DNA from 4 places in the Anaerosinus gibii genome. Region 2 is predicted to be linked to each of the others. Evidence: riboswitches for the same ligand, from Rfam matches in the RefSeq annotation. Region 2 holds a riboswitch; each other region holds the start of a gene.
The links. Region 2 has a riboswitch for cobalamin ahead of P3F81_RS07725 (tetratricopeptide repeat protein). Riboswitches for the same ligand answer to the same signal wherever they lie in the genome.
Positions count from the first base shown of each region.

Region 1: another riboswitch for cobalamin. It lies ahead of cbiD (cobalt-precorrin-5B (C(1))-methyltransferase CbiD); the one in region 2 lies ahead of P3F81_RS07725 (tetratricopeptide repeat protein).
Region 3: another riboswitch for cobalamin. It lies ahead of P3F81_RS00655 (TonB-dependent receptor); the one in region 2 lies ahead of P3F81_RS07725 (tetratricopeptide repeat protein).
Region 4: another riboswitch for cobalamin. It lies ahead of P3F81_RS03400 (TonB-dependent receptor); the one in region 2 lies ahead of P3F81_RS07725 (tetratricopeptide repeat protein).

Region 1 is NZ_CP120678.1:1,331,702-1,340,035, forward strand. It holds gene cobM (precorrin-4 C(11)-methyltransferase) at 1-363, opposite strand, end outside; gene cbiT (precorrin-6Y C5,15-methyltransferase (decarboxylating) subunit CbiT) at 369-956, opposite strand; gene cbiE (precorrin-6y C5,15-methyltransferase (decarboxylating) subunit CbiE) at 956-1,576, opposite strand; gene cbiD (cobalt-precorrin-5B (C(1))-methyltransferase CbiD) at 1,561-2,667, opposite strand; cobalamin riboswitch at 2,802-2,975, opposite strand; gene P3F81_RS06370 (ArnT family glycosyltransferase) at 3,027-4,595, opposite strand; gene P3F81_RS06375 (lysylphosphatidylglycerol synthase transmembrane domain-containing protein) at 4,610-5,593, opposite strand; gene P3F81_RS06380 (ChbG/HpnK family deacetylase) at 5,586-6,437, opposite strand; gene folE2 (GTP cyclohydrolase FolE2) at 6,470-7,258, opposite strand; gene queC (7-cyano-7-deazaguanine synthase QueC) at 7,281-7,955, opposite strand; gene rpe (ribulose-phosphate 3-epimerase) at 8,104-8,334, opposite strand, start outside.
Region 2 is NZ_CP120678.1:1,601,327-1,609,660, reverse strand. It holds gene P3F81_RS07735 (TIGR03915 family putative DNA repair protein) at 1-90, shown strand, start outside; gene P3F81_RS07730 (SDR family NAD(P)-dependent oxidoreductase) at 165-926, opposite strand; gene P3F81_RS07725 (tetratricopeptide repeat protein) at 1,054-1,671, opposite strand; cobalamin riboswitch at 1,816-1,995, opposite strand; gene P3F81_RS07720 (MerR family transcriptional regulator) at 2,087-2,923, opposite strand; gene P3F81_RS07715 (hypothetical protein) at 3,127-3,453, shown strand; gene P3F81_RS07710 (adenosylcobinamide amidohydrolase) at 3,610-4,722, shown strand; gene cobN (cobaltochelatase subunit CobN) at 4,722-8,334, shown strand, end outside.
Region 3 is NZ_CP120678.1:149,743-158,076, forward strand. It holds gene P3F81_RS00650 (4Fe-4S binding protein) at 1-95, opposite strand, end outside; gene P3F81_RS00655 (TonB-dependent receptor) at 120-2,270, opposite strand; cobalamin riboswitch at 2,464-2,646, opposite strand; gene P3F81_RS00660 (hypothetical protein) at 3,060-3,338, shown strand; gene P3F81_RS00665 (DUF2076 domain-containing protein) at 3,340-3,825, shown strand; gene thiT (energy-coupled thiamine transporter ThiT) at 3,889-4,497, opposite strand; gene P3F81_RS00675 (hypothetical protein) at 4,712-5,620, shown strand; gene P3F81_RS00680 (glycoside hydrolase family 10-like protein) at 5,834-7,312, shown strand; gene P3F81_RS00685 (DUF2225 domain-containing protein) at 7,496-8,167, shown strand; gene P3F81_RS00690 (hypothetical protein) at 8,265-8,334, shown strand, end outside.
Region 4 is NZ_CP120678.1:726,086-734,419, reverse strand. It holds gene P3F81_RS03405 (autotransporter outer membrane beta-barrel domain-containing protein) at 1-3,204, opposite strand, end outside; gene P3F81_RS03400 (TonB-dependent receptor) at 3,228-6,080, opposite strand; cobalamin riboswitch at 6,209-6,386, opposite strand; gene P3F81_RS03395 (hypothetical protein) at 6,485-7,006, opposite strand; gene P3F81_RS03390 (hypothetical protein) at 7,122-8,334, opposite strand, start outside.

The DNA of each region.
Region 1 (8,334 bases), 270 kb from region 2:
TTTTAAAGCTGCTGCCGTTGCTAAAAATGAGCTAACACCCGGAATAACACAATATTCAATACCGCATTTGCTTAATGCATCCATTTGTTCTTGAATTGCGCCATAAATGCTAGGATCACCAGTGTGTAGCCGCACAACCATCTCATTGTTTTTCACGCTTTTTTTAATCACTTCGATGACTTCACCTAATGTCATTGAAGCACTATTATAAATTTTACAACCTTGTTTTGCAAAAGAAAGCAGTGCTGGATTTACCAGTGAACCAGCGTAAATAATAACGTCTGCTTCACTTAATAATCTTTGTCCTTTTACTGTAATGAGTTCAGGATCTCCAGGCCCTGCACCGATAATATATACTTGCATTGTTATTACCTCCTATTTTTTAATTTTGTACAAGAAATAATCGTAATTGGATTTTGTGCTTTTCCCATATGATATCTACCGATTGCATCAAATCGTGTAATTTGTGCAGAAAAGGCGTGATATGAATAATTTTCCATTTCTTTTAAAAATTGTAACGCTTCATACATTGTTTCAATTGTAATTGCATTGATAATTAGACGTCCGCCAACTTTTAGTTTATCATCAATAAATGTTAATATTTCTGACAATTTTCCGCCACTACCGCCGATAAAAGCTACATCACAACTTGGCAAATCTAAAAGGGCTGAAGGCGCTTCACCTAAAATCGCAGTAAGGTTCTTCGCCTTAAACTTAGCCGCATTTTGCTGAATTAAATCAATTCCCTCGTGATTGCGCTCAATCGCATATACATGACCGTTTAGTGCTGAAAGGGCAGCTTCAATAGATAAAGAACCAGTCCCAGCTCCAACATCCCAAATAATACTATCAGGATTAATTTGGGCCTTAGCAATTGTTAGAATACGAATTTCCTCTTTTGTCATTGGTGTTTTCCCACGAATAAATTCATGATCGGGAATTCCTAGATAATACATTATGCTATCACCACCACTATACAATTTTTATATTCGACGGTAGAAGCAGCTTCTTGCAATGTCATTGTCACAATAGATTCATTCTCATAAGATAAATGGGAACAAGCGTAAAGCTGCACATTTTGGGGCCAATCATTTTTTAAAAGAAGGCTAGCAATCGTAGCACTTGTATATTTTGAATCAGTTAAAAAACCAAGTTTGCGCCCTTTTGAATACTTAAGCCGAGCTAAATCAACCTCTCTCCCATGTAAACTAATTAAATCCGCATCATGCCAAGGGAGCGCCAATCTAGCAAAAGCAAGCTGCATAGAGCTTATTCCCGGAATAACCTCAATACAGGAAAATCTTTTATTTAAAGCTGCTAGAAAGCTATAATACCCCGGATCACCTGAAACCATCACTACGACATCTTGGCTTTTTAAATTTTCCTCAATAAAAGCAAGTGCAGCTTCGATCTCACCTGTAATTGCATGAGTTAGCGCCATTTTATTTTGAAATGAGCTTAACGACCGCTTACTGCCAACTAAAACCTTTGCAAAATCAATCGTTTTTTTTGCAATTGGTAATAAATAATCTTCTGATCCTGGGCCTATACCAACGACAATTATTTTATGTTCCACCCTAAAACTCCTCCGATTTTTTTTGCATTTTCATCTATTCCTAAAATTGTACCATCTAAACTGGTGATAACAGCGCCAATACAAATTTCATTATAAACGTAGCGCATTGCTCGATAACTAATTCTTTGTGCAATCAGATCATAAATTCCTTCAATATGATTTTCTTCTAAAATTTCAATTGCAGCTTCTGTCGTAGTCGTATTTAAAATATCTCTAACTACTCCTGTAGATGCTCCTAAAGAAGCTGCATACACCGCTAAAATTTCAAGACGAGCATCTGCAACTCTATTATGTGTATGAAAAATCCCACCGGCAACTTTAATTAATTTTCCTAAATGACCAACAAATAAAATATTTTGAATCTTTCTTTCAGCTGCACTTTCCAGCATAAAGCCAATAAAATTACTAGTCTGTACTATTGCATCTGCCCTTAACCCAAAATTGTCAATACAAGCATCATATCCTATTTTCCCAGGAACAAAAATTAAAGTATCTAGCCCTTTTGCTTTAGCAACATCAATTTGAGGTGCCAATGAATCTTTAAAAGCTTCCTCTGACATAGGTCTTACTATTCCAGAGGTGCCAATAATGGACAATCCTCCCTCAATACCTAAAATTGGATTTAATGTTTTTTTCGCTAACTCAACTCCACGAGGAATGATAATCGTAATTTCACAGCCATACTCTTCTTTTAATATTTCTTTTACTACATTGGTAATCATTTTTCTTGGTCCGGGATTCACCGCTGGTTGTCCTACTTTAGCAGCTAACCCTGGCCTAGTTACGATTCCTACTCCTGTTCCAGCTTTAATGATAATGTCTTTATGCTGAGCAGAGATGAGAACTTTAACTTCGATGATTATCCCATTTGTAATATCCGGATCATCACCAGAGTCCTTTCTAACAGCAGCAAATATTTCATTTTCGCTCTTTTTTTCCACATGTTCAATCGGAATCGAAAGTATTTCACCCGAAAGCGCTTGAATATTTACTGTGTTGAGATAGCTTCCTTTATGGGCTAGCAATGCTGCCTTCGTAGCTGCAGCCACACAGGTTCCTGTTGTAAACCCCGATTTTAAAAATTTTTTCAAAAATAAAACCCCCTGCAAAGGCAGAGGGTAAAAAAACGCAAACAACCACATATTAAAAATAACAGTTGTAGAAGCTTAATTACCCACCTGCCCATCATCCGTAGGTCGCTTATAAACAAGGCTGTTTATAGTAACGGTGTGCGTTAAAACAGGTAGGTCTCCTGGCTAAAATCATCATATCTTTACGCCTTCCCAGCAATCGCCAGTGGCATAGGTAAAGATACTCATTAATACAGTGGCGGGACCGCGCCGGTATCACACCGGACTTCCCTTTTAAGCAATTAAGCACCTGTTTCCTTAGTCATTTATCTTCTCTTATTTCAATATCTATAGATAAAATCCTGCTATATAATAAAAATTTACTTTATAAATCTAGTCTCTACTAGTATGAGTTTATTATCGATTTGGTTAATTATTGTAAGTTGATTTATCGTAGACTGTGGCAATCTATCATAATCGATATCTCTTAGAATAAAATAGGTTTTCTTATTCGTAAAAACTTTTTCTAAATCAGGAATAGATTTAGGAGAAAAAACTAGCTCATTGCCGTAAATTCCACTATAGAAAGAAATTCCTGGGCGAAGAAATTTAGAAATATAAACATCGCTAGTTCCATCATATTGCTCTAAAAAAACGTTACTTACATGCTGACTCGTAAAATCAGGTGCAATTTTCGGAAATAATAAATTTACTAACACAGCAGAAAAAATCATCATTCCTACTACCTGACTTTTAAAAGCTATCTCAATATTTCGTTTTAAAAGAAAGAAAATCGTTACTAAACACATCAGGATAATGGTAGAAGCTAAACTGATAAACCCAATTTCCGCTTGTGGCATTTCTTTTATCCCAATTGTACAGCCATAAACAAAAGTTGCCGATAAAAATAGTAAGCATCCAATCCAGCCCCAAGACCTTTTGGAACCAAAATAATTTCTACCGGTTAACTTATCAAGATACCATCCCACCAACATTGCTAATGCTGGAAACATTGGCAGTATATACGATACAAGTTTTGTTTTTGATATAGAAAAAAACAATAAAATGATTACTGCCCATAGATTTAGAAATAATAAATGATCAAATTTTCCATAAGAATCGGAAAAAGATTTATAGATAGATTGAAAAAGCAAAGTTATCCAAGGGAAAAACCCAACTAATAATACTGGAAGATAATAATACCATAATAGTCCACTAGGATGCTCTGGCGATGTAAATCTCGTTATGTTATGAAAACCAAGAAAACTATCGATAAATGCACTTCCATGCAAACTATACATATAAATATACCATGGCAACGCAACCAAGCAAAAAATAATGCTTCCAGATAAAATTTTCATTTCAGATAAAAGATGAAATTTTTTTAAGCATACTAAGTACAAAAATACAATTACACCAGGAAAAAATAAGCCTATGGGCCCTTTAGTTAAAACTGCTAAGCCTGCAAAAATATAAAATGTATAATATTGTCTACTTAAAAATGCAAAGAGCGAAACCATTAAACAAAAATTTAATGTAATATCTGTAACAGCAGCTTTACCTAAATAAAAAAATTCAATACTTGTTACTAAAATTAAAGCACTATAGATTCCCACTTTATGATTAAATAATTTTTTACCATAAAAGTATATTGCAATAATACTAAGCAAAGATAAAAATGCTGATGGGAATCTTGCCGCAAAATCATTTATACCAAATACTTGATAACTCATCGCAACAAGCCAATAATACATCGGTGGCTTATCATACCAATATTCACCGTAAATCTTTGGAGATAAAAAATCATTCGATAAAATCATTTCTTTAGGAGTTTCTGCATAGACCGGTTCATCAGGATCTAATAAAGGAAATCCAGATAAATTAGAAAATATAGTAATAGCAGCAATTATTATCATGATTCCAATTGAAATATTTTTATTTGTTGACATCATAAACTCCTTTATTATTTTAACTGTTTTGTTAAAAATTCTCGTCCAAAAACTTTAATTGTATAATAAAATCCAATAGAAAATGGCAAATATTCTGCAATCATTCTCCAGGCAACAGCAATAATCCCTACAGTTCCTGATGGTAAAAATTCATTAAATAATAAAACAAATCCGCCTTCTGCAATGCCAGATCCCCCAGGAGTTGGTGCAAAATAAAGAAGAATATTGAGAAAAATCATTCTTCCCATAACGATTGCCCAATTTACATCGACTCCCATGCCTAAAAACAAAATAGGAACAACGCTATATAAAGCTAACAAACTTAAGCCCGATTCAACAAAAACCCTAAGCATACTTAATGGGGCACTTGATAGTAAAACGATAGCTCCTTTAATATCTCTATAAAAAGCGTATAACATACGCCTTTTTGCGTATTTTAAGCGTTTTGAAAATTTAATTACCAGATAATCTGTAAATTTATTTTTTAGCGCCCAAATGATGAAAAAAGTCCCTAAAACAATAAATATAGATATTCCAATTAATACATTCGTAGAAATCCAGGGTAACAAACTGTTATCAAAATAAAAAATGATAGGTAAACATAATAATAAAAATAAAATAGATACGAGCGTACGTACAATAACAAAGACTGTAGCTTTTCCTGTTGGAATTCCTGCATTGCGTAAAAAAATTAATTGTGCAACTGCTCCACCTGTTGCTCCAGGAGTTAATAAAGCTAAAAAATAATTCCCGAATATTACCTGAACAGCTTGCTGTAACGTAATATGTTCATTAGAAGCACGGACTAAGTGCATTAATCGAGTTCCATCTAAAATCAATCCAATGATAACCAAAAAAATGGTTACAATAATTGACCAAGGTTGAAATTCTGTTAAATGACTTAACGTATTTATATCTACTGTAAAGTAAATAACTCCACAAGAAATAATGCCTAAAAGTAAGATAAGAAATAAAAATCTCTTATAAATTTTATTCATTCGCCAACGCTCCAAACGAAACCAATTCAATTTTATTATGTCGTAATGAGTTTAATAAATTTTTATCAGTTAATGCGGATAATTCTTGATCCCAATGATATTGCCAATCAAATAGTTTTCGCAATTCACCAGTATTATACCCTGGATGAACCATGATTTCATTTACTCCATTGGGTAATTGGGAAATAATTTGGGCCAATGTAGCCTCATTCATATTTCCTCCAGCCATCATTCCCCAAAAATAATCAGGTGAAACAATATTTGCTTTTTTTAGTTTTTTTCTAGCGATTTGCGCAAGAAAACTCAAGCCACATTTTCCGATATATCTACCAAATGAAAACTCATGAAAAAAAAGATAATCTTCAGCGGGAATTCTAATTGCTTTTATTTTAAACTCTTTTGCAAGCGCAATAACAACATCGATCATCCCAGGAAGAACATGTAAATGTTGATGACTATCTAAATGCGTAATAGGTATACCTGTAGATTTTACTTTAGCAATTTGTGCATAAAATTCCTGATAAATTTCCGCTAATCTAACTGTTCCACAAATATATTTTTTTATAAAAGCAGGATAAGCCGAAGCAAAATTCCCCTCAGCATCAACTAAAGTAGAAATTTTTTTGGGCTCAAGGATAGGGCTTGCTGCAACTAATGTTAAATGTACTCCTACACCTACGCTATTTTCATTTGTATTAAGAAGATTTACTGCATGTTCAAATGCAGCGGCAACCGGCATAATCGATGTACTACTAATACATCCATGCATAGCCCCTTCCATTATTCCTTGGTTAATAAATTCGTGTAATCCATAATCATCTGCATTAATTATTAACTTTTTCATTCTATACTCCTCATTAATCAATTACCTAAGTATTATTTAACAAGTTCTGTATAATTTGCATATGCATTATGATTATGAATGGATTCATAATTTTCACATTCAATATCAAACCAATTTATGCATTCAAAAGTTCTTAGCGTGATAACCAGATCTCGAAGTACATCTTCGACAAATTTAGGATTTTCATAAGCAGTTTCTGTTACGAACTTTTCATCTTCACGTTTTAATAAGGGATAAATTGGAGAACAGGCTTGCCCCTCTAGTGCAGTTACTAAATCTTCAATCCATATTAAATCCTTTGAAGCATTATATTTTACTTTAACTTTCATTAAGCCACGTTGATTATGAGCACCATATTTTGATATCTCTTTACTACATGGACAAAGGGAAGTAAAAGGAACATTTACCCCTAAGATAAAATCTACATTTTCATCAATCGCTTTTTGCGCAATAAATGAACAATCTAAATCTAAAACAGATTTTTTCAGACTAATCGGAGCAACTTTTTCAATAAAATATTTGAAATCCATCTGTAAATATACAGTATTGGCCGATAGCTTTTCTAATGCATCATCTAATAAGGATTCTATATCATTACTATATATAGATTTTTGATTCCATTCACTTAAAATTTCAATAAATCGACTCATATGAGTTCCTTTATATTCTTTAGATAAATCAACAGTAAATTTTATTTTAGCTAAAACGCTTTGGCTTGTATTATTTTTACCTTTGATAAGAAAAGGTAAATGAACATCATTAACTCCTACTTTTTGTATAGAGATTCCTCTAGAATCAAAAATATTTTGGACATCTTTCAAATCTTTCACCTCTACTAAAAACCTATCTATTTATATATTCAATAGGGTCATTGACCCCAGCTTCCTCAAATCCACGCAATCTTAACTTACAACTGTCACAGATGCCACAAGCTTTTTCTTTTCCATTATAACAACTATGTGTATATTGCAAAGGCGCCATTAATTTTGTTCCTAATAATACAATCTCTTTTTTCGTCAAACGCAATAAAGGCGTTTCAATTTTTATATGTTTTTTATCTTGTATACTAGCTTTAGTAGAATAATCAGCTAAATTCTGAAACAATTGAATAAATTCCGGTCTGCAATCAGGATAACCTGAATAATCCAATGAATTTACGCCTATGAAAATTGTATCTGCTCCTATTGCTTCTGCATACCCTAATGCATAACTTAAGAAAATCAGGTTTCTTGCTGGAACATAAGTAACAGGAATATCTTTTCGTTCAATGTTACCGCACGGAACATCAATATTTTTATCAGTTAAGGCACTGCCGCCAATCGCATCCATATTCGTATCTATAATTAAATGATGTTTGACATTATAAAAATTTGCAACTTTTTTTGCACTTTCTAATTCAATCTTGTGCCGTTGATGATAGTTAAAACTAATCGGATATAATTCATACCCTTTATTATTTGCAACAGACATACATACTGTCGAATCTAATCCCCCAGAAAGTAATATAACTGCTTTCATTGTATACACCTCTTATATCACATCTATATTAACTTAATTTAACTTAACTTTATTAATCATACATTAACATTAACTAAATGTCTATCTATATCACGATTCCGACTCTAAGATTTAAGGACTATCCTTTCGCTTGGATAGCCCTTATCTTTTATTTTCGTAAATCCTCTATACTTTTAGCAATGTTATCGGACCCATAAATAGCCGAACCTGCTACTAAGATGTTTGCTCCAGCAGCAACTACTTGCGGAGCAGTTACTTTGTTTATCCCGCCATCAACTTGAATATCGATATTGAGATTTCTTGCTCTAATCATTTCTTTCAATTCTTTTATTTTCTTTAGAACCGAAGGAATAAACTTTTGTCCACCAAATCCGGGATT
Region 2 (8,334 bases):
ACGATTGAAATTGAAGGGCGGCATAATCTGCGGTGTCAGATGACAATGATGCCCAAACGGTATTGGAACTCAATGACAGAGTTTAAATAAAAAATAACCCCATGTATTCAAGGTTAACTTTTAACCTTGAATACATGGGGTTTATTCGCGTATAGGGAAGGTTGTTATGGTCTAAGTCCAGAACCTCCTTGGACAGAAATTGTTTCGCCGCTGATATAACTGGCGGCAGAACTAGCAAGAAATACACAGGTTCTTCCAATATCCTCTTGAGGATCACCAAATCTTTTCATCGGGATATTTTTAATGTTTTTATTATAGGCTTCAGGGAATTCTTCCTTCCATTTTGCCAGTTGTTCAGTCATGGCTAAAGGACAAACGACATTTACGTTAATTCCATATTCGCCCCATTCATTCGCTGCAACGCGTGATAATGCACGAATACCTTCTTTGGCTGCCGCATAAGAGGTTTGTCCAGGGCTTCCATGCATTCCGGCACCAGAGGCCATATTGATAATAGCTCCTTTTGTCTCTTTTAAATATGGAAATGCATATTTCATATAAAAAAAAGTTGCATAAAGTCCAGAATAAATAGCTAAATCAAAATCTTCTTTACTGTGATCGACAAAGCTTAAGCCGGACTTTGAAGCTTGGGCGTTATTAACGAGGACATGAAGGGAACCAAATTCTTGAATTGTTTTATCAATGGTAGTTTTTACTGCAGTTTCATCACTGCCATCAGCCTTTGCTGTGAATACTTTGACATTGTATTTTTGTATAAGGTTTTTTTGTGCAGTTTCCAAAGTATCTTGGATAATATCTGTTAATACAAGATTTGCTCCTTCGGCGGCAAATGCACTTGCAATACCAAACCCAAGGCCACGTGCACCACCTGTAATTAATACTGTTTTATTCGTAAACTCAGACATAGATAGCCTCCTAAATATAGCAAATGTAAATTTTTATTTTATATTAGTATGGTCTATATAAGAAGAGTTTATGAATTTTAAAATGAACAAAGCTATTATAATCTGAATAAAAATGCAAATTTTAAAATTATTTTTCAGGCTCTATGCCGAGACGTTTTAACATATCTTTTGCAGTTTGAATAATTTGTTTTTGATTTTTTGGTACTTGTTTGAGTAGAGTTTGATAAGTAATGATTGCATCGTCGGGTTGATTTAATCTTTGTTGACAAACTGCTTTGATTAAATAAGAGCCTCCATGTTCCGGATTCAAAGTAATAACAACAGAAGAATCGTCTATTGCATTTTGATATTCTTTAAGATAATAAGAACAAACTGCACGTTTGAAATAAGCTTCAAGATATGTACTTCTTGTTTCTAAAGTATGGCTGTAATCTTCTTTTGCTAGCTCATAATTCTTAAGTTCTAAATTCGCTTCAGCGCGTTTAAAGTAAGCATCTGTATAATTCTCATTGATTGCCAGAGCCTTTGTATAAGCGTCAATTGCTTTTTCAAACTCAGCAATTTCAAACAGTTTTTCACCTTTTTCAAACCAATAAAGATCCAATTGGTTTTCTCCCATATGTAATCCTGAATTTAAAAGTGCATCCTTATCAGCTTCATAATTTGCTTGTTTAGCTAAAACATTTGGAATGATTAAAATTTGCATTAATAAAAAAAGTAAACTACATAATAAAAATTTTTTCATTTTTTTCGCTTCTTTCTTAAAAAAATAAAAATCTTCTACATGCATAGAAGATTTAATAAAAAGGTATAAAAACCTGACAATCTGTCAGGACTTTATACAAAAATAATGTATTAAAATCCCCTCCCTATCTCTCGTAGGTAAAATACGGTGATTGATAAATAGGCAGTTCTCCTGGCTCTAGTTCATTGCGTATCCAAACCTTCCCAAAGCTAAGCTTCAGTGGCATTCTATGGATTTGCTCCCTAATACAGTGGCGGGACCGCATCGGCATTGTACCGATTTCCCTATTAAGCCCTTTCGGGCACCTATTCCAAGGCAATATAATTTTCCAACACTAATCATAGCACGTTAGGTAAAATTTTGTCAAACAATAAGGCGATAATTTGATTCAAAAGTATGACTCATTACGTTTCTATCACTCATTTTGATACTCTACTTGAAAAGAAATCTGATTAATATAACTTTTAGTATCTTCTGTGAGCCAATGATTTTTGATTGGAAATACGTAGATATCTCCAACCACTATTAAATGATTTCGTTTGATAAAATCCTCTAAGCGCAAATAGATCGAAGATGCTTTTTGATAATAAGTTCCTTCAAAAAAAATTGAAATATAAAAGCCTTCAGGACGGGTATAACAATGTTTTTTTGAAAAGGAATGAGATACAGGGGTGAAATATTGAATTGACCGATTAAATTTTTTAGCAAAAAAATCATCTTTATCAATAATCCAACCGGTCGTAAATTCTTTAAAATGTTTTTTGGAAAAAGCAGCTTGGTTATGATGGGCAAGAGTTTTTACGCGGTCTTTTATTTGTGTAGTTTTGGTAATTGGGGGACTGAGTAGCAAAATTTTTGACTGTTGAAAGCTTAATTCTATTTGATTAAGTCGAATTTTTGGAATCTTTTCTAAAGTGGCTAAAGATAATTCAAGGCTATTTTTTACTTTTTGTGTATCATCGATAAGTTCATTACATTCTTTTATTTTGTCTTGCAATATTTTCCCGAAATTTTCATCGCTACGGTTTTCAAGATATAGCTTAATATCATGTACAGATATATTTAATTTGCGCATATTTAGAATGATTTCAAGGACTAGATATTGTGAAACGGAATAATAACGATAGCCATTTTTATTGACAAAAGCGGGGATGAGTAATTCGTTTTTATCATAATACAATAATGTTTGTTTGGGAATTCCATATAAGGAAGCCAATTCGCCAGCAGTAAAATAATTTTTTTCGTTTTCCATAGTGCACTCCTCATTATACAAATGAATTTATTCCGTTCAAATTTATTTAGTTTTATTATTATCAAAAGAAAATTTTATGTCAAGTGAGGCGCTTCGCTTATTTTAGACAAAATTTACGTAACCTTAAATTTAATGATTGACTGTATGACCACTATATAGCATATAATAAATCTCGAAATTTAGTTATTATGAGGTGACAGGATATGACAATGGAGAAAAAACATCCAGAGTATAAAATACCAGATAATCCACATGCAAAACATCGTTATGAAAGTGCAATGAAACATGTAGACCATGCAAAAAAAGCAGGAAAGTCTTCGGAAGAAATTCATGCAATTTTTCATAAAATTATGGAGTTTGATCCAATGGATATTGATTCAATTCCTACGGATGAGGCGCATAAAAATTATCGCTTGGCAGTAATTCACGCGAAAAAAGCGATGGAAAATGGAAAAAGTTCCGAAGAAGTACATCAAATTTTTCAAAATATCGTGACAGGAAATGCAAAAGGGCATACGAAACATTCCTAAGTTGATTTTACTGGCGTAAATTAAAAGGACAAAAATTCATAAAGTAAAGAATTTTTGTAAGTACATCTCCTTGCAATGAGGAAATATGATAAAACCGTCCCTTTGCGGACGGTTTTTCGTTTTTCTTTAAAGTTTTTATATGAGAGGAAAAGCAAAATGAAAATACATGAAGTTTCTACGGGTGATAAAGTCTATCGTTATGAAAGAAGTATTGTAATGTTTTTTGATGGAAAACGCAAAGTACTTAGTACTTCCGTTTATCATGGGGGATATCATGAAGATTTGACTGCTGTGTTTAATCATGATGGTAAATGTGGTGCAGGAATGGCATGTGAGATGCTGGCGGAAACTTATGAAGAGCATATGAAAATCATCGCCAAACGAATAGGATTAGATCCGGAAACTGTATCAGGTATGGGAACAGCCGCAGATATGGAAAATGTAGCAATTCACTCTTTATCTCATGAAGAGTTAACAGTAACGGCAATTGTTACGGGTGGAATAGAAGTAAATGGTGGTAGAGTCGGTGATCCTGCTACGTATTATAAACCACTCGAAAAACCAAACCGCTTGGGGACGATTAACATTATGCTGGTGCTTGATAGCGATATGCCGCCGGGAACTTTAGCGCGTGCGTTAGTCACTTGTACGGAGGCAAAAACGGCGGCCATTCAAGAGCTCATGGCGGGAAGCAATTATTCAACGGGGTTGGCGACTGGTTCGGGAACAGATCAAACAATTGTCATTGCAAATGCTGATTCGTCACTTTATTTAGAAAGTGCAGGCAAACATTCAAAAATGGGTGAGCTGATTGGGAAAGTTGTTATGGGTGCGGTAAAAGAGGCACTTGAGAGGCAAACTGGTCTAAATCCTAAATATCAGCATGATGTATTAAAGAGGATGAAGCGATTCGGAGTAACTTCAGATTTAGTATGGGAAATGTATTGCACTTTAGAAAAAAATCCGGTGATTAAACCCGCTTTTTTAGAAAGGCTAGACAAGGTAGTAAAAGAGAGTGTAATGGTGACATATCTATCCCTTTATATTCACTTACTAGACCAACTCTTATGGGGGTTGCTTACAAAAGAGGAGATACTACCTGCGGCAAATCAGCTTCTTCGTATTTTAGGCGAGAGTTATCAGACTGAAATTATTGAAATAGAAGAAAGTTCGGTGGAATGTTTTTCAAAAGGCGTGGTAAGAGTATTGGCAACGCTGTTACAAAATTGTTTACATCGGAGAAATGAAGAAGGAGAAAGTGAAAACTGATGGACGTTCAGGGGAAAATATTATTTTTAACAAATATTGAACGACAGATTTATTTTTGGAATCAAGCGAGTGAATCAATAAACCAGAAGGGCATTAAAGCACGTTGCGAAAGTAAAACAATCGCTGAATCTACGCCATGGGGGAGAGAATGGCAAACGAAGTTAGAGGCGCAAGATATTATTTTAGTCCGTTGGATGGGAACGGGGCTAGATTGTCGCTTTTTACAAAACACTTCTTCCTTTTTGCAAGAAAGAAAAATCCGCCATCTTTTTTTAGTTGCGGATGCTGGAAATGACTTACTTAAATATGGGGTTTCTGATGAAGAGGAAAAGCGCATTTATCAGTACTTTAATTATGGTGGTGCTGATAATATTGCCAACTGTATGTTATGGCTGCTTGCACATTTTTGTCAACAAACCTGTGAATTTGAAGAGCCGTACCTTTTACCTTGGAACGGAATTTATCATCCGGATAGTGAAAAAACTTATCAGGATTTATCTGAATATAAAAATAAATTTATTCGCCCCAATCGTCCAACAATTGGTATGATTTTCTATCGTGATGAATGGATTTTGCAGGACTTGTCGTATCAAAATGCGATCATTCGAGAAATAGAGCGGCGCGGGATGAATGCAATTGTTGTGTTTACCAACGGTCAAGCGAATCCATTAATTGGAGCTCCAGGATTAAAAGATGCGTTTGATAAATATTTTCATGACGGTGAAAATGTAGTGATTGATGTTTTAATTAATACGATTAAATTTTCTTTAACAGCAACGCGGGCTTTAGATTTATCTGAGATTCAAGCGTTAAATGTACCTGTTTTGCAAGCGTATACTTTGTTTAATCCACTAGTGGAATGGGAAAAAAGTACAGAAGGCATGACGCCGATGGAGATTTCTGTTAGTGTGAGTTTGCCTGAATTTGATGGCATTTTACATTCCGCACCAATTGCGACAAAAGAGGATACCGGGCGGGGAATTGCCAGTTATCAAGCGCTTGAAGAGCGCATTGATTTAGTCGTACGCAAGGCGCAAAAATGGGCAAATCTTCGTTACAAACCGAATCAAGAGAAAAGAGTAGGAATTGTATTTCATAATTATCCTGCACTAAATTCTAATATTGGCAGTGCCGCAGGATTGGACTCTCCGGAAAGTGTTAGGCTTTTACTTGCCGAAATGCAAGACGCAGGATACAACGTGGATTCTATTCCTGAAAACAGTAAAAGCTTCATGGAGGAACTATTGGCAAATGCGACCAATGATCGTCGTTATATTACGGAAAAACAAATTGAACGTGCCGAACACTTATCCGCCCAGCAGTATTTAGATTTTTTTAAACCTTTGGATGAAAAGACGAAAGACCAACTCCAAAATGATTGGGGAAAAGCACCGGGAGAAGTATTTAACTATGATGGAGAACTGTTGATTCCCGGGACGTTAAAAGGAAATGTGTTCATCACGGTACAACCGCCGCGTGGTTTTGGTGAAGATCCGGGAAAACTTCTTCACTCGCCAGACTGTGCGCCAACGCACCACTACATTGGATTTTATCATTGGCTGCGGGACATTTGGCAAGCGGATGTTTTAATTCATGTCGGGACGCATGGATCTTTGGAATGGTTACCGGGTAAAGGTGCCGGCATGTCGGGAAAGTGTTATCCGGATATTTCAATCGGTGATATGCCAAACATTTATCCGTACTGGATTACGATTGTCGGTGAAGGAATACAAGCGAAAAGGCGCAGTGCCGCCTGTTTGATCAGTTATTTGACGCCACCGATGAGTCAGGCTGGCACATATGATGAGCTGGAGGAATTAGAAAAAGTCTTAGATGAATATTGTCATTTTAAAACGACGCAACCGGATTCAATGAAAACAATACAAGCACTCGTCAGAGAAAAAGTAAAAGCCGCCAATTTAGAGGAAGATATTAAAGAGGCAGAAGCGGAAACGTTTGATGATTATATCGGAAAAATTCATGCGTATGTAACAGATATAAAAAATATGCAGATTCGTACGGGACTTCATATTTTAGGTCGCCCGCCGCAAGGCGATGACATGATTGAATACATCTTAGCGTTGACTCGCCTAGAAAATGGAGATAAACCTTCGCTTAGACAAACGTTGGCACATGCATATGGTTTTGATTATTATGAGCTTTTAGAAAACAGTGCAACGATGATGGCGGGCAATACGAAGACTTATGGCGCATTTGTTGATGAATTAAACGAAAAGAGTAAAGAAATCGTTCTTTTATTAGCAAATAAAGATTTTAGCTCAATGGCTGTAGAGCAATTAAAAGAAATCGCATGGTTAGGTGAATTAAATGAAGAAGCCTATGCAAAAGTAAGTTGTGTTGCGGAATATATTTGTACGACCATTGTACCGAATTTACAAAAAACTACGCAGGAGATTTCAAATACGTTGGCTGCTTTGCAAGGGGAATATATTGAACCTAGTGCCGCTGGCGCGCCGACAAGCGGCGGAGCGGATTTACTGCCTACGGGACGTAATTTTTATGGCGTAGATCCACGAACTCTGCCAACGCCGGCTGCTTGGGAAATCGGCAAGAAAATGGGCGATGAAGTGATTGAGCGTTATATTCACGAAGAAGGCAGATACCCGGAATGTGTCGGCATTGTATTATGGGCAGGGGCAAATATGCGCAGCCATGGACAATGCATTGCTGAATTTTTGTATTTAATGGGGTTAAAACCGGTTTGGCAACGCGGCAGTATGCGCGTAATTGATGTGGATGTTGTCCCATTAGAAGAATTAAAACGTCCACGCATCGACGTGACGGGACGAATCAGCGGACTGTTTCGCGATAGTATGCCGGATGCAATTTTGTGGCTTGATAAAGCGGTAGAGAAAATTGCCGAGCTTGATGAACCGATTGATATGAATTATATCAGAAAGCATGTTTTAGAAGACGCAGCGCAATTGGAAGCAGAAGGTGTTGACAAGGAGAGTGCTTGGCAACAGGCATCTTATCGTATTTTTGGCGATCCGCCGGGTGCATATGGCGCGGGAATTGGCGATTTGCTCGAATCGAAAAATTGGGAAACGATTGAGGATTTGGCAAATGTATATGTTCGTTTTGGCGGACATGCGTATGGCGCAAAGGGCAAGGGGGAATACCGTCCGGAATTGTTTAAAAAACGCATGGCGAGTTTGAATGTGACGATAAAAAATGAAGATAACCGTGAAAGTCATATGCTCAGTTCGGATGATTTTAATGCTTATCATGGTGGGATGATTGCGACGGTTCGCGCCTTAAGCGGCAAACAACCGCGTTCGTATTGCGGTGACAGCAGTGATCGCAGTAAAGTGGAAATGCGCAGTTTAGAAGAAGAAACAAAACGATTATTTAGAGGCGAAGCGATCAACCCTAAGTTCATCCAAGGCATGAAAAAACATGGCTATAAAGGTGCACAGGATTTAGCAAATTATGTTGCACACAGTTATCAATGGGATGCAACCAGTAATGTGATGGAAGACTGGATGTATGAGAAATATGCAGAGAAATATGCATTTGATAAAGAAATGCAGGAATGGATGAAGGAAGTAAATCCATGGGCATTGCAACGGTTGACTGAAGTATTGCTCG
Region 3 (8,334 bases), 1.2 Mb from region 2:
GTTTTACCCAATAGATAAAATAAAAATTTTTGATAAAGTGCAAACGGAGCATAAAAAAGAACGAGTCCAATTAGATAGCCGATAAACCTTTTCATTTCAAATATCACTATCCTTTTATATTAGAAGGAATAGTTGACGCTCAACGTATAGGTTCTTCCGCTTGTTGCTTCGCTTGCATAGAATTTACGGTCTAATAAATTTTGAATTCCAAACTGTAAATCGATTTGATCTGTTGCTTTGTAGTTTAGATAAGTATTCATTAGGAAGAAGGCATCTTCTGAACCATATTCCCCTGTATCAGCATCGGGGCTTTGTCTTTCACTGACATATTGTGCATCGAGTCCCCAATTTGCTTTCCCATAAGTATAATCTATTCCTGTATGCAATAAATGTCTTGGGATATCCCAATTGCGGGTCGTTTGGTCGTTAGATTCGTTTTCGCCGCGTTCGTAAGTGTAATTAAAATAAGAAGACCAATTGTCATTTAGTTTATGTTTTAATTCAAGTTCAACACCTTTGGCTGTGGCGTTATCAAGATTATAATAAGCTTTGACACCATTTTTTGTAGCTAAGGCAATTTTATCTTTAGTTTTTACATGGAAGAGTGTAATTCCCAAGGAAGTATTATCGTCTAAGTCTCGTTTCATGCCAAGTTCAAAGGTATTTGAAGTTTCTGGCTCTAAATCTGGGTTTGCTTGTACGCTTGACATTGAAGTGCCGGCGCGGCGATATAGTTTGTAAATGCTTGGTGGGTTGAAGGAATGTCCATAGCTTGTGAAATAAGTGGTTCTATCGTCAGCCGTGTATTCAAAAGCAATTTTCGGACTTACTTCACTAAATGATTTACTAGGGAAATCCTGCCTACTATTGCCTGAAGCAAGATAAGAGTAGCCCCCTTCTTTTTTATATTGATCAAAACGCACGCCCGTATATACTTTCCACTGCTCAGACAAAGTGTATTGATCTTGGGCGAAAAGAGCAAGGGTATGGGTCGAGCCACTATTGATGCTGTTAAGCGAAGAAATAGAATTCCAATCGTTCCAATTGGTCAAGCCGTAAGAGGTATAAGTCATTTTTTCTTTCATCCAAGCGAAGCCGGCAATCACATTATGTTTATCAAATTCCCATGTTTTTTGGAAATCAAAATTATAATTTTTGCTTGGATAACTTGCCAAACTACCTTTCCCATCCCAATCAGTAGAGGTGGCGGATGAATCGGCAGAGCTATAGCCTTCTTTCTTCAAATCAGTCATACCAATGCCAATTTTAATTTGATTTTCATCATCACGGTAGTTTATTTTATGTATATCTTGTTCGCGTTCACCAATATAACCAAGGTAGTCGGAAGGCTTAATGGTTACATAGTTGCCATCTTGTGTAAGGATCGTTCCTTTGAATATCTGATTCCCAGCGCTATCGTAAATATAGCTAAAAGGATTGTTATAAGCGTAATTATAATTATTGTGTGTATAAGAGTATTTTACTGAACGATTATCGTCAATATCGTAGGTGAAGTCGACAAAATAATCTTCACTGATTTTCGATTTTTCACCGCGACCGCCAATCACATATTGTCCGCTTCCTAACGTTGGAAGGTCAGCGGTTGAAGAGGAAGAACCAGTAGTCTTTCCAGAGGCCGTTTTATAATAGCCGCGATATCCTTGCGTAGAGCGTTTTTGATAACCGATGTTAAAAGAAAGATCGTCATTGACTGCACCATCTATGTTTATGCCGCGCTTCCATGTATTGTTACTGCCATAAGATACGTTCATATCAACATTCGTTTCGCCAGTGGATTCTTTGGGAATAATATTGATAACACCGGCAACAGCATGACCACCATAGAGTGATGATCCGGCACCTCTAACGATTTCGATGCGTTCGATTTTATTTAGCGGAATGGAATCCCAGGCGATACTACCGTCAAAAGCGGAGTTAATTTGTTGACCGTCATATAAAACAAGAATATCTTGACCGCTAAATCCACGCAGTGATAAGCCGTTTTTCGTTTCCGCCGTTGGTGATAAATAAAAACCAACTTCGTTTTGCAGTGCCTCGCGTGCGCTAAAAATTTGTTTCTTTTCTAAATCTTTGGTAGTGATTACAGTAACATTTGCCGGAACATTTTTTATGCTTTCACTTGTTCGTGTTGCTGTAACAATCACAGTATCTAATGAATATTCATCCAATTCCTCCGTTGGTGCAGCTTGAACTGTCGTAGATAATGTAAGTGCTGTTAAAATCATAATCGCTATGTTTTTCTTTCTCATTTGGAAATCTCCTTGTGTTGTTAATTTTGCCTCTTACCGTAGAAAAATAACGAAATATTAAGAGGGCAAAACAGCGAAAAAATAGATGCTAATGAATAAAAAAACTTCTTCTGCGTAAAACCACAGAAGAAGTTATATTTTTAAACAGAAAAAATACTGCCCTAAAAATTCCCTCCCTATCGCTCGTAGGTCAACGGTAATTGTTAAGCAGGCAGTTCTCCTGGCTCTAGTTCATCGCTTATCCAAGCCTTCCCAAAGCATACGCTTCAGTGACATCATATGGATTTGCTCCCTATTACAGTGGCGGGACCGCATCGGTATTGCACCGATTTCCCTATTAAGCCCTAAACGGGCACCTTGCTCCTAAATATTCGATTGCTAAATACAATTGCATATTATATCATAAATAATCATAATGTCTAGTAAAAAATAGAATTTTTATATTTTATGTAGTAATCTATAGGCATAAAAAATGCTTGGAGGGGTATAGATGAAAAATCTTTTTTGCTAAAAGTTGTAGTAGATATTTGTATGTTTACTGTGTTTCCGATAACGGCGTATGCGGGAATAATGATTGAGATTGATGGTATTAAAGCGTATTTGCCAAGCGATGTATTGTAATAACTTTGCGATTTTATCAGCTTGGGAGCAGGGAAAAGCAAAGGTTGCATAAGAGAGATGAATTTTCACTGTGGAAATAAATGTTTAGTAAATAAATTCTAGAGGAAAATAGTTAGGGAAGAACGAAGTGTAATTAAAGTAGCAAAATTTATTTTAATGGAGGATTCGATGTCAGAACGATTGACTTTGCATGATGTACTTAGGGAATATGGAGTTCCTTTGATTCGCTTGGATGTGACTGCGGGCCAAGAGGAAACGTTGGCGCTAAGAGAACGATTAATGGCGATTCGTAATGTGAGTGGAGGAAAAGAACAAGGATACTTGGAAGTGAACTGTTCTTTTTATATTGATGTTCACGATATTGATCGTTATTTGTCAGGTGAATTACCAACATTATCAGAAATTTATGCATTTCCAGAAGATATTAAAGCGCATCAGGAGGAATAAGATGAAATTTTGTAGAGTATTTGCTATTTTGTTGTTATGTTTTTTTAGTGTTTATACAGTGAGTTATGCAGCGATTGGTGGGAGTAAAATAAAAATGTCTGCACCAAAAACTACGCAAAAAGCACCAGTGAATAAAACTCAGCCACAAAAGGATGGCTATAAAGAATCAGCGCCAGCAAACAGTTATAGTGATAAAGCACCTGCGGCAAACTCGAAAGCGCAAAGCAGTGCAGTAAATAGCGCTGCAACGAAATCAGCTTCACCATTTGGTGGAATGATGCGTAATATAGGGATATTCGCTGGTGGTATGATGCTTGGCAGCATGTTAGGAAGCATGTTTGGCATGAATGGTTTTATGTCAGATATTATGGGCTTGATGCTTAATGTACTTATTTTTGGTGGCGTAATTTTGTTAGGAAAAACACTTTGGGATAAGTTTAAAAGCAGAAAAAATGAAGACGAGAATGTATATAATCGTCGTCGTTAAAAAATAAGATAAGGGCTGTTGCCTGCGAAAAATTTCGCTAGTGCAACAGCCCTTTTATCTATTTTATTTTGCCTGTTGCATTAAATTTTTTAGGGGAAGCAGTTTCAATAAAATTAAAGTAATGATAAGCTCTGGGAATAGATAGCTGGCATTAAAAATAAAAGCGTAAAAATAGGGGGAAGTTCCTTCGGGCGCATAAGAGGCAAAAAAGACAATACCAGAGATGAAATGACAAATAAACCGACCTATAATAGCAAGCGTAGTACTGAGAAAAAGGCGATTAGGGAAGTATCCTGCAAGGCCAATTGCCATATAAGGAAGCGGATAGTCAAATAATACTTGTACAGGATGTAAAATATAAGGGTTAAAGAGAAGGTTGATTACGCCATAAAGGAATCCTGCGAGGAATCCAATTCCTGGACCATAGCAAAATGCGAGAAATAGAAGTGGAACCATTGAGCCAAGCGTAATACTTCCTCCTTGTGGCATATGATAAATTCGAATTTGATGCAAAATAAAGGCGAGAGAAATCATAAGGCCCATATGGGTAATTAATTTTGGCGTTAATTGTATCTTTTTTATGCGAAAAAGAGCAAAAAGTAATATGGCAATGCCTAACAAGGCGAAAATACTCGTTGGATGGGAAGCAAGCTCCAAAAAATTTTTAAACAAAAGAACATCTCCTTACATTTCAAATATAAAGCAATCGTTGAGTTCAGAATCAACTAGTATCTAGCATACTACGGGGGAAATTTTTTTGCAATTTAGCATAAAAATTACCGGTTATGCTGTTGTTTTTAAAGAAAGGATTGAATTGGGATTAAATAGGTGTTATGCTGGAATGGAGTAAAGTGACGTTTATATAATTAATAGGGAGAGATCGTAGATGAAAAAAATAATTTTTGGAATTTTTATTGTTCTTGGGTTATTGCTTAATTTTTCAACTGAACGGGAAGTTTTTGCGGCGCAGCAACCAAATAATATGGATGCGAAGCAATACCTAATGGATTTACATAAGGATTTTTATGCTGAAAATTTAACCGCGCATATTTTAATTAATGCAGAGACTCCAATGGGAAATCTGAATCTTGATATGAATGTTATTGGAAAGAGCTCGGAACCAATTGTATATAAAGTTACGAATAAAATGACATTTCAAATGCTTGGTCAAACAGCAAATGAAGTTCAGGTGATGCAGTATGCTCAACAAAAGGGAAATGACCTGGAAGTGTATACGTTAGACAATAAAAAATGGTACAAACAAAAATTTAAAAATTTTAAAGGAACGTCATCGGAAAAAGAGCTTATGGAGATGCAACTGGCTCTAATTAAATCAGTATCGATTCAATATGAAACGGAAGATTCGTTAGATGCCGAATATATTTTCGATTTTTCCCCAATTGGTGAATTCATTGAAAGTTCATTATCAGAGGATAAGGACGTATTTAAAAATGAAGCAGATAAAAAACAATTTATTAGTGTTTGTAAAACCGTAATGAATCAAATAGGTGAAATGCCATATAAGGAGCACCTTGATAAAAAGAACAAATCTATTACTACAACGTTAGATTTTTCTGACACAGTAAGAAGATCGGCAGATGCAATTATGGATCAGTTCCCAGAAATGAAATTAAGGGACAGAGTTGCAGTTAAACAATTTTTAGATGCCTCTACAATCACAATGAATACTGAAATAAAACCTATGGATGGTAATGAAGAAATAAAAGTACCTGAAGAAGCGATAAAAAATGCAGAAGAGATGAAACTCGATAAATCAGGTAAAGTAAAAAAATAAAAAGAGAATAAAACGATAAGGCTACCTCAAAAGGAAATATTTCCATCTGAGGTAGTCTTCTTTTTTTATTAGATCAAGACGGATTACTTGGAAAGTAAAAGAGTACGGTCGAACAAAAATAAAAGAGGTATATTAACTAGGAGTTAATATAAAATAATATAATGAAAGGTGTTACTTTATATTTGGGCGTAAACGAAAGAATGAGGTAGAAAGATGAAAAAGTTTATACAGTTGATATTAATTAGCTTAGTAATAATCGTCGCTACACAGATGATCGGATGTGCAAAAGAAGAAGTTAATCGAAATGCTGCTAAGCGTGATATAAGAGCAGTTTGGATTAGCACGGTTTTTAATTTGGATTGGCCGTCAACGAAAGGGGATATAAATGCGCAAAAAGAAGAATTTATAAAGATTCTGGATGATGTTAGTTCACTTGGATTTAATACGGTGATTGTACAAGTAAGACCAAAAGGAGATGCGTTATATCAATCGAAGATAAATCCATGGTCAGAGGTTCTCACTGGTATACAGGGACAAGACCCGGGGTATGATCCGCTAGAATTTATGATAAAAGAAGCGCATCAAAGAAATCTTGAAATTCATGCGTGGCTAAATCCCTATCGAGTGACGAGTTTGCCCGCGGAAAATGATCAATTAGCACCTAATAACTTTGCTGTGCAGCATCCACAATGGGTAATTGAATACGATAATAAACTCTACTATAATCCTGGAATTCCTGAAGTAAGACATTATATTGTAGATACTGTAAAAGAAATTGTAGAAAACTATGATATAGATGGTATACATTTTGATGATTATTTTTATCCAAAAAAAAATATTGATGATAAGATTGCCTATGAGCAGTATGGCGAAGGAAAATCATTGGAAGCTTTTCGTATAGACAGTGTTAATCAATTAGTTGCAGAAGTAAGTCAAGCGATAAAACAAATAAAGCCTGAGGTTAAATTTGGTATTAGCCCGGCAGGAATATGGAAAAATAAAAGCAATGACGAAACTGGATCGGATACGGAAGGATATGAAAGCTATTATGAAATTTTTTGTGACACGCGAACATGGATACAGAATGAATGGATTGATTATGTAGTACCTCAGGTATATTGGACAACCGATAATAAAAACTCCAATTATGTTACCGTTGTAGAATGGTGGAACAATGAAGTAGCAGGAAAGAAAACACAGTTATACATTGGTGAAGGTATTTATAAGGATGAAATTGTCGCAGAACTTGCAGAGCAAATAAAGGTAAATGAAAAATATGACAACGTAAAGGGAAGTGTATATTTTACTTATAGTGATATAAGTAATAATAGAAATGGAGTTAGAGAAACATTAAAAGAACTCTATCGCCTTCCGGCAATTCCTTATTCTATGCCGTGGCTTAATGATAAAAAACCAAAGCCTGTGGAAGTAGCAATAAACGATAATGGGACAAGTAAAGCAATTACTATCTTTAATAATTATCAAGATGCAAAATATTATTTAATTTATCGATTTAATCAAGGGGAAAAGATGGACTTAACGAATCCTGCGAAAATAATTGCAAAGGTAAGAAACAATGAAGGGGAGTATGAAGAATATGTAGATAATAAAGACGGGGATTTTTATTATGCAATAACAGCTTTAAATAGAAATCATATTGAAAGCAACCCAACGGTTAAGTTAAAAAAATAATAGAAAAGTTACAGGAGAAGAGGACATTGCATTAATTAAGTCGCGTGATGTCCTCTTTTCGCTTAAAATTTATTTTTAGTTTAGATTTTTGGAGCTTTTAGTTTGTTTTTTACATAATGTCTAACGCAAAGGCGAACTTTTGTGGTAATCTATAATTATATGGATATAGGGAGAGATGAATGGATGTCTATTGGTTATACATATGTAAGTGAGGAAGAATGTCCGATTTGTTGTTATTCTATGCCTGTAACGAAGTTACGCTCTAGAATGATAAAAATAAAACAAGATAGCGATTTTTGTGCGTATTATAAGGATTTTAATCCTTATTATTATACGATTTGGATTTGTCCGCATTGTGGTTATGCATCAGATACTAATCATTTTAAAGAGATAAAAGAGCGGGAAAAAGATAGAGTTGCCGAATTTTTAATGGCGCGCCAGATTCGCATTCCGCATACTGAGTTCAGAACGCGGGAACAGGCGATCACCGCTTTTAAATTGGCGATTTATATAGCGGATTTAGCAAAAGCTCCGGCGAGCCGAATGGCTGGGTTATATTTAAAATTGGCATGGCTCTATCGAGAGGTTGAAGATAAAGAAAATGAAAATCAATTGTTAGAATTAGCATTAAAAGCCTATGATCGTGCCTTAATTACAGAGCGTTTTCCTATTGGAAGTTTGACGGATAATGCGGTAATTTACCTTATTGGCGATTTGCATAGAAGACTTGGTGAAATCGAGAAGGCTACGCAGTATCTAAGCAGGATTATTGGAGACAAAACAGCCCGCAGTGAATATAAGATTTATAAACTGGCGCGTGATGTTTGGCAGGATATGAGAGACGAAAAGGGATAGAGTATTAACCAAAATAAGTAAATGGAATAAAAAGTATGATTGCGGTATAATATAGTGTACGTTTAATCATTACACTATAAATATAGAGGTGAAGAAGATGGATATGCCAGTTGATTTACCTTCATCATGGATAAGTCAAATTGATTTAAGTGCTATATCAGGTAAAG
Region 4 (8,334 bases), 880 kb from region 2:
TGTCGCTTTAATATTCAAATTATTGGCTTGTACATTTACGTTTTTATTCGCATATACACCAATTGCCTGACTGGTTCCCGTTGTGCTTACACAATCCAAATCCAGCGATTTCCCATCCGCAACAACGGTAATGTCATTTCCATTGCCTAAAATTCCAACGACTGCCGGATAATAGCCAATATTGCTCGCCGTTACATTCTGATCATTCACGGTAATCGTACTATCTTTCGTAAGACGATATCCCTCTTGTCCCGTCGCATTTTTTTGAACCACGCCGCCATTTACATATTGGATATCATTATCCTTAAGTCCGGTCAAAGTTGTAGTAAATGATGTAGTAATCTGTTCTGTAGGTATTGGTGGATTACTTGTACTTTGATAACTCCCTTCTCCTGTTATTTGACTAAATGTGATATCCCCACTTTTTAACGCCGATGAAGATGTCATTCCTTCCGCGATACCAACTGTTCCTTTTAAATTATTTTCAACCTTACCTTTATACCCTTCATAAACCAGTTTTTTTGCAAGATTATCCAATACGGTATTTAAAGTTGCCTTTTCACTATCTGTAGCACTATCTGCTGTATTAATCCCATTATTTCCTGTCCATAAAGTCATCGTAGAATCTAAATCTGCCGATTTTATATGAATAGCCCCACCAATTATTTCAGCTGGCGATGATGTATTATGATCATACCAAGCCAAAGTATTTCCGCTATACCTATCGATCGTAATCGGGTTGCTGTCTTTTTGATAAATCACACCTCGATTTTGTGGTGTGTTTCCACCTGTAAGACGACTTACATGACTAATCTGTCCTGCACCTATATCTTCATTATCATCTGCATAGCGATTATTCTGTTTTGCATTATACCAAGTAGCACCATTTTGCAAATATAGATTTGCTGTGCCACCATTATCAATGATTCCATTTAAATAAGAATTATTATTTATTAGTGCAAGATTTATCGTACCGGTATTTAGTGCAAATAAATCACCATCAAGTTTTACCGTATTACTCCCTACTGTTTTTCCATCTATCCCCGTATTCATATTGATTGCACCAAGATAAGATGATAATGCGTAATATCCATATTGCGTGGATGACGGAGCTACAATCTTTCCTCCATTGATACTAACCTTACTATCTTTGGCATTTGTCGTAACACCATTTCCGTATACCGCGAAATCTACATTCCCATCAATCACGACTTCACTTTTGTCAACAGCCGTTAAAATGCCTGCATTATTAAATCTTGAATAAACGTTTTCACCGTTTATTGGGATTCCCCACACCGTATTATCTGCACCTAAAATACTTACATCTCCATGAATGATAACTTTTGAACTATCATTTGCTTCATTACTTTTCTCGCCCCAGCGATCCGTTTTTTGTATCGCAATTCCATTTCCACCTAAACCGTCACTCATAGAAATATTTACCGGAGCATTGATTTCAATCGTACTCGTTTTATCTTTACCGGCATCATTCCAAATAGCATTTGTTAAACTATTTCCCCCTTGATATCCACTCGTAATAATATTTAATTTTCCGGCATCAATACTTACATTTTTACCGTTTCCCGCAAAAATCCCTACCGGAGTCCCGATATAGTTTTTAGCTTGCAATTGCAATGTATTCGCACTAGCGTCAATTACAATATCGTTGCCATCATTTGCATAGATATCTGCTAATATATTGTTATCTAAATTCCCCCCTGATTTTTCGAGCCCCAAGTTTATTGTTTTATCCGCATCAAAATGATAATGGCTATTATCATTTGTTACTGCGTTATACTGTACATCGGATGCCGTTCCTGTAATGCTACTTTTATAGTCACCACTATTACTTGTTGCATTTAAATTTACTCTTTTATTCAATGTTTGTGACGATTGGGTCAATCCTTCATCTGCCATGAATTTTAATTGAGCAAGCTCGCCGTTTACAGTATCTGTAGGTATGATTTCAACTGCGTTAAACAAAGAATATTGCTCATCGGTAGAAAAATCTTTCGCATTCCAAACAATCGGCTTCGTACTGCCATCAGTATATACCTGTAATTTATCGCCGGCTTCCAGCCATAGCCGTTTAGTATAGTACTCCGCATCCAGCTTACCAAACCAGCCTTCATACTGACCACTAACAATTTCTTCCCAATTTTTTGGATTTTCTGACATCAAATTAGATACAGTTGTCTTATAAACATGCGCATCCATTCCACTACCTGTCGCAGCTAAATTATAAGTCATTACATAGGCTGTCCCATTCGGCAAAATTTTCAGGTTTCTAAAATCACACTTAACATTTTCCGGTTTTTTTATAGCCTGGGATGTTGTATTTAGCTGCCCATTAGAAATTTTGACGACATCAATTCTTGACTCTGCATTACCTGCCCCATAATTTTGCATCCCACCAATAAACGGGATAAACACTGAATCATTATAAAAACTCAATCGAACCTGATCTGCATTTTTACCTACTCTAGTATAACTATTAAACTCTAAACTGCCATTATCTTTAATATTAAATTGCAATAAATATCCATTGTCATAATTGTCATAGCCCCCTTCCAAATTAACACTTGCAACTAAGTAAAGTTTATCCCCACGTACTGCAATACCTTCACCATGTACCGTAGTCTTTGCGCCATAACCAGCACTACAATTGTCATTAATGCAATTCTTCAAATTAACAGTTAAACTCGGTTGATCTTTTAAAGAGCCTCCTGCAATTTCTGCTACACCAATTTGACCTAAATCATATCCTGTTGCAAATAAATATTTTCCATTAGAAGCGGCTGCATGCATATTAGCAACTGCTTTTATCACTCCAGTCTGATCAGGGTTATTCCAATCCCCATTTACATCCAATACACGATTGGGTTTTAATTCAGTCGTGCTGTAAGTATATTGTCTCAAGACTAGTTTACTTTCACCATTTTCATTGATTGCATATAGCCCAGCATCCCCATTTAACTCTTTAATAACGCCTGCTGATGGATCCGCATCGACATGCGTAGTTACTCTTGATCCTGTAACTTTTCCTACTTGACTATTTGTGTAATCCGAAGAAGCAACTGCCGCTAAATCTGCAGCAAAAACATTCCCAGTCATTAAGCATCCACCTAAAACCATTGCTAAAAGTCTAGCATACTTCTTTTTCGCTATAGGATTTTTCTTTTTGCTTGATATTATTTTTTTCATAAACCCTAAAACACTCCTCTCATTTAAAATTCATATCTAACGGTTGCATAGTAAGTTCTTCCTTGTAAGGGAAACTCTGCATTGATATACCCATCTTCAGTAAAGGCAATAGGACTATAGATTTTTTGTTTAGGTCCTTTATTAAAGATGTCATTACAACCGATATTAATTTGCCAATCCTTCTCTGGTTTCCATTTAACGCCTGTATTGATTACAGTTAAAGAGCTCACCGGTTTCCCCGACAAATAAGCATAATTGCCACCACGAGAATCCCGACTGGTACTAGTAAAATATTCATCTGTATAATGTAATTCACCAAAAATAGATATTTTATTATTCGGTGTATAAGTTAAACGCAAGCTGCTTTCCCATTCTGGCTGATAAGTCATCCATATATCGGTATACGGATAATTAACTGCTGTATTTTTTTTCTGCGCATTTACTTTAGTGTAAGTCGTGCGTAAATCTAAAGAATATTTATTCCACTTAAATTGGCTTTCTAACTCAATACCATGCACTTTAGCTCGGCTATCATTAAAATAAGACCAATAATCAAGACCTGCACGCACTAATTGAAGCATATTATCTGAATCACGCCAAAAATAAGTTAAAGTAGTATTATTATCTGCCCCCAAGGTTTTGCCGTTCCACAAAGCACTAATATCGAACTGCATCCCTTCTTCCGGCAATGGAAAACTTGAACTACTTCCATCTCGTGACGCCGGCAAAATTCCGGCACCATCACCGGCAATTTCATACATATTAAGCAGTCTATAATAAGTACCACCTGTCATGCGAAGACTAAAGCTATCATTAAATTCTTTTTTCAGCGCTAATTGCCAAGTAGCTTTGCCATCCGTCTGACTGTCTTCTTGATGTAACCAATGAAATTTATTACTTTGATTCACTGGGAAACGTTTTCCATCACTAAAGCCTGTAATTTTTGATTGATTATAGCGAATACTTGGAGTCAATATACATGTACCTTCTTTATCCAATGTAATCGCATCTTGAATCTGCATATTAAATAAATCTTGCTCATATCTATTGCGAGTTTGTCCTAATATATTTCCTATAACATCATCACCAAGAACTTTATCCAGTAACGAACCTTTAATGTTTAACTTTTCATGAGAAAAGTTAAATTGATATTCTAACATCTGATTATCATTAATTTGATAATTCCCATCAAGCTGTACATTATATTTATCAGATTGGTAATGACTCCACTCTCTTAGCGGAATATTATTCCATCTAAAATTATTAGGATAATCTAACATATGTTCCGTTCTATATTTTTTATCTTGATGAAGATAGTCGATCATCCAGCCCCATTCCAACTTTTTATATTGCGCCCTATTTTGTAAAAGAATTTCACTATTCTCAAGCTCCTGTTTACGACTTGATGCATAAAAAATATCTTTTGTATCTACTAATGCATTCGTGGCTGCATCGCTAACACTATCTCCCCATAAACTATCAGGTAAATGCCTTTGAATTTTGTTCCAACTTCCTTTAATCACAAAATTATCATCCTGCCATTTGATCATAGCGCTATCTTTTTTATAATCGTTATATCTGCGGTATCTTTCTTTATCCTGCAACGCCTTAAGTTTCTTTTTAGCCGCTTCTAATTCTTCTTTCGAACTTGCTAATGACGTACTTTTATCCGGATCAACAATAGTTGTCCATTCATCAATAATTTTAGGTGTTGTATTTTGCACATATGTATCAATAATTTGATTCTTAACATTATCATCTATAATCCCCGTTTCACTACCATGGTAGTTCCAATCCTCACCTGCAAAATCCCACCAATTAGTCCATCCAGTTTCAGGATATCCAGCAGCAATATATTGATCTTTAATCCCCATGTCAATCATCGTTTGTCTAAAAGTACTCATGGAAGACTTTTGTGCTACATTTTTTGCATTATCTTCTATCGCATGACTTAAGCTTTTATCGCCTGTGCTTCTAATAAATTCTATCCACGCATCAAAATTAGCTTTGTAATAATCTTTATCTGAATCACTCATAGAAATAAGCGGTTTGCCTCCGCTTGTTAACATATCTATCATTTTCGGATTAAAATCATCAACGTCTTCTTGCAACGAATTTATGCTTAACTGAACATCCGATATATTTCTTCCAGCTGCATAATTTTCATATTTAAAATTTTGATCACTGCCATCATGATTAATTCCAATCAGCAAACTACCACTACCTAATGGATTCATTATTTCCAAAGCTGCCCTTGTACCACCATAAGAGGATTTGCCAACTTCTGCCGATATATTAGCCTTGGTGGGTTTCTTCGTTACTATATTGATAACACCACCCATAAAAGTTCCAGCAAAACGAGTTGGTATATAGCCTCGATAAACTTCTATCCGCTCAACATTATCAACAGGAATTGTAGATATATCAACAGCTGCATCTCCACCTAAATTTGATAAAACCCCATCTATAAAAACCCCAACCTGCGCTGCTGTTGAACCTCTAACCGTTACAGTTGTATATTGTCCTTTCCCATTTACTTCACGTACATGTACTCCCGGAACTTTTTTCAAGAGTTCCGGCAATGTTTTCTGCTCACCTTTGTAATCGTCAGGACGAATCACAGTTACTGTGCCTGGCGACAATTTTGATTCCCAATCTGGGCGTTTTGCTTCAACAGTAACAGTATCTAACGTATACTCGTCCAGTTCATTCTCTGTATTTGATATTTTTTCAATATCCTGCTGTGCTTCATCAGCCCAAACCATCCCAGCTGGTGTAACAACTCCCAAAGCTAACGTACAAACTACGCACGCTGCTATATTTTGATAGCGGCGCTTTTTTTTCGTTTTGATTTGATATAACCATTTATTATCCATCTTCCTCAATCTCATCCCTATTTATAAAATTCAATAAAAAAACCTCTGCCATGTTTGACAGAAGTCGTATGAGGGCATAGGAAACAAACCTATACTTCATAATCCCCTTCCCATCGTTCGCAGGTCTAACAGTGATTGTTAAATAGGCAGTTCTTCTGGCTCCAGATCATCGCTTGGCTACGCCTTCCCAAGATTTCTCCCAGTGACATAATGTAGCCTCGCTCCCTATTACAGCGGCGGGACCGCACCGGTTTTCCACCGGACTTCCCTATTAAGTCTTTCGACACCTATTTCTTCGTTATATATTTTTGTATCATTAGTCAACTTATTACAAAATAAGAGTATACTCCTTTTATTTTTATTTATTATAAATTTCTAAATATTTCATCGTTAACATATACCTATTAATTTTGTACACACTTTCGAACAAATTCGTACATCGTATCAGCAAAAGTTTTCACTGGCACCGGAACAAAACTTACATCTTTCGTTTGCTCCACAATAAGCACTCTTTTGGAGCTATACAATTTTAAATTTTTTACTGCATACATTCTTTTATGAAGCTGAAAAATCATCTGCATCTCACTACAAGCTATGATATCTTCCTCCTCCAAATCTTTTCGATAATATTCATTTAGATTGTTAATCACCGCTTTATCCTTATAGATTGCTTTTACAGTAACATGTATTTGATCTTTATCTGCGCTGTCTGGTTGAATCGACTTCACTTCGAAAAAATATTGCGCCAATTCATTTTGAAATACCTCCGTCCAGCGCATTGCTTCTAGCTCCTCTGGTGTAAGTTTTTCCTTCACACTAATTTCCCAATCTATTGCTGAATCTTTATTTGCTTCCATTGCTAAACATACAGAAAAAAACATGTTACACAACAAAATAAAAGCACCCACTAGAAACCATTTTTTCATCACTATTCCTCTTGGCTTTCTCATTTAAATATAAAGTTAGACCTAGAAAATAAAAAGCCTAGGTCTAACTTTTTCCTAATGCTCTTCAACACTCTATATCAACCGCATACGCTCTTTATTTTTTACACTTTTCTGCTAATTCACGGGCTTCACGTGCTAAGCGAATATGTGAAGCAAGGGATTTGGATGCTGACGGTGCAGAAACGCCTGCAGCTTTCAGTTTACCTGCTCCGGTAACCACATCCGGTGCAATAAAGCAAGCTGAGTTCAAATTACCACCATTAAAATCGCTCATGTCGGTAATACTGAATGATTTGCTTGCTGTAACTGTTGCAGTTGGCGTTCCATCAAAAACATCAATTGGCGTTCCTTTAACAAACCATAAGCGATAACCATCCGCATGAATCCCCCATAGATACCCCATAGAATTCACATCAATAATCTTTGTCCAATTGCTTGGTGTTGTTAAATTAGCCAATGTTGTATGATAAACACCACCAACTAAATTACCAAAACTTACATCATAGTGACCAAGGAATAAGTACACATGGTTATCATTCACAATAGAAATATCACGAAAATCACCATTCGTCGTTGGATTGTCAATCGTCACATGGGTAACTCCAGCTTGGGTAAAGTTACTCAAATCAATAATACTGAGCTTCGTTTCCGCATTGCCGCTACCTGCATTCTGCATACCACCCAATGAACAAACATAGAGCTTATTATTATATAAATCCAGTGTAAAGGAATTTTTTCCTGCTGTGACATAGCTATCAAAAGTTAGTTCCCCCAAATCGGTATCAATGTTAAACTTTGCTACAATGCTGTCATAATAAGTTCCGTATCCACTGCCTTTATTGACATAAAACAATGCATACAGCGAAGTACCAACTACAACCATAGCTTCACCATGAAAAACACCATCCGCATAGGGATTCGTAAAATTCGTAAAACTTGTTGGGAAACTATATTCAAAGTCTTGACTATAGTCGGTCCCCATGTTCACAACCGCGATTTTTGATAAATCATATCCTGTTGCATATAGCCAACTACTGCTATAATTTGCTACACCGTGCAAATTTGCCACCGCTGACCAAGTTGGCGTAGCTAAAGGAGCTTGCCAATTGCCCTGTGGTGCAATAATTTGATTTGCTCTTAAGTCCGTAGTGCTATACGTATATTGACGTAAAACCAACCGACTGCTATTTCCTTCAAAAAAATTAAAGAATGCTGGATCACCATTTAAACCTGACCCAATTTTATTCTTTACTGCCGTAAACACCGTTGATGAAGCTGCAGTTCTGTCACCGTGAATTGCTCCGGCG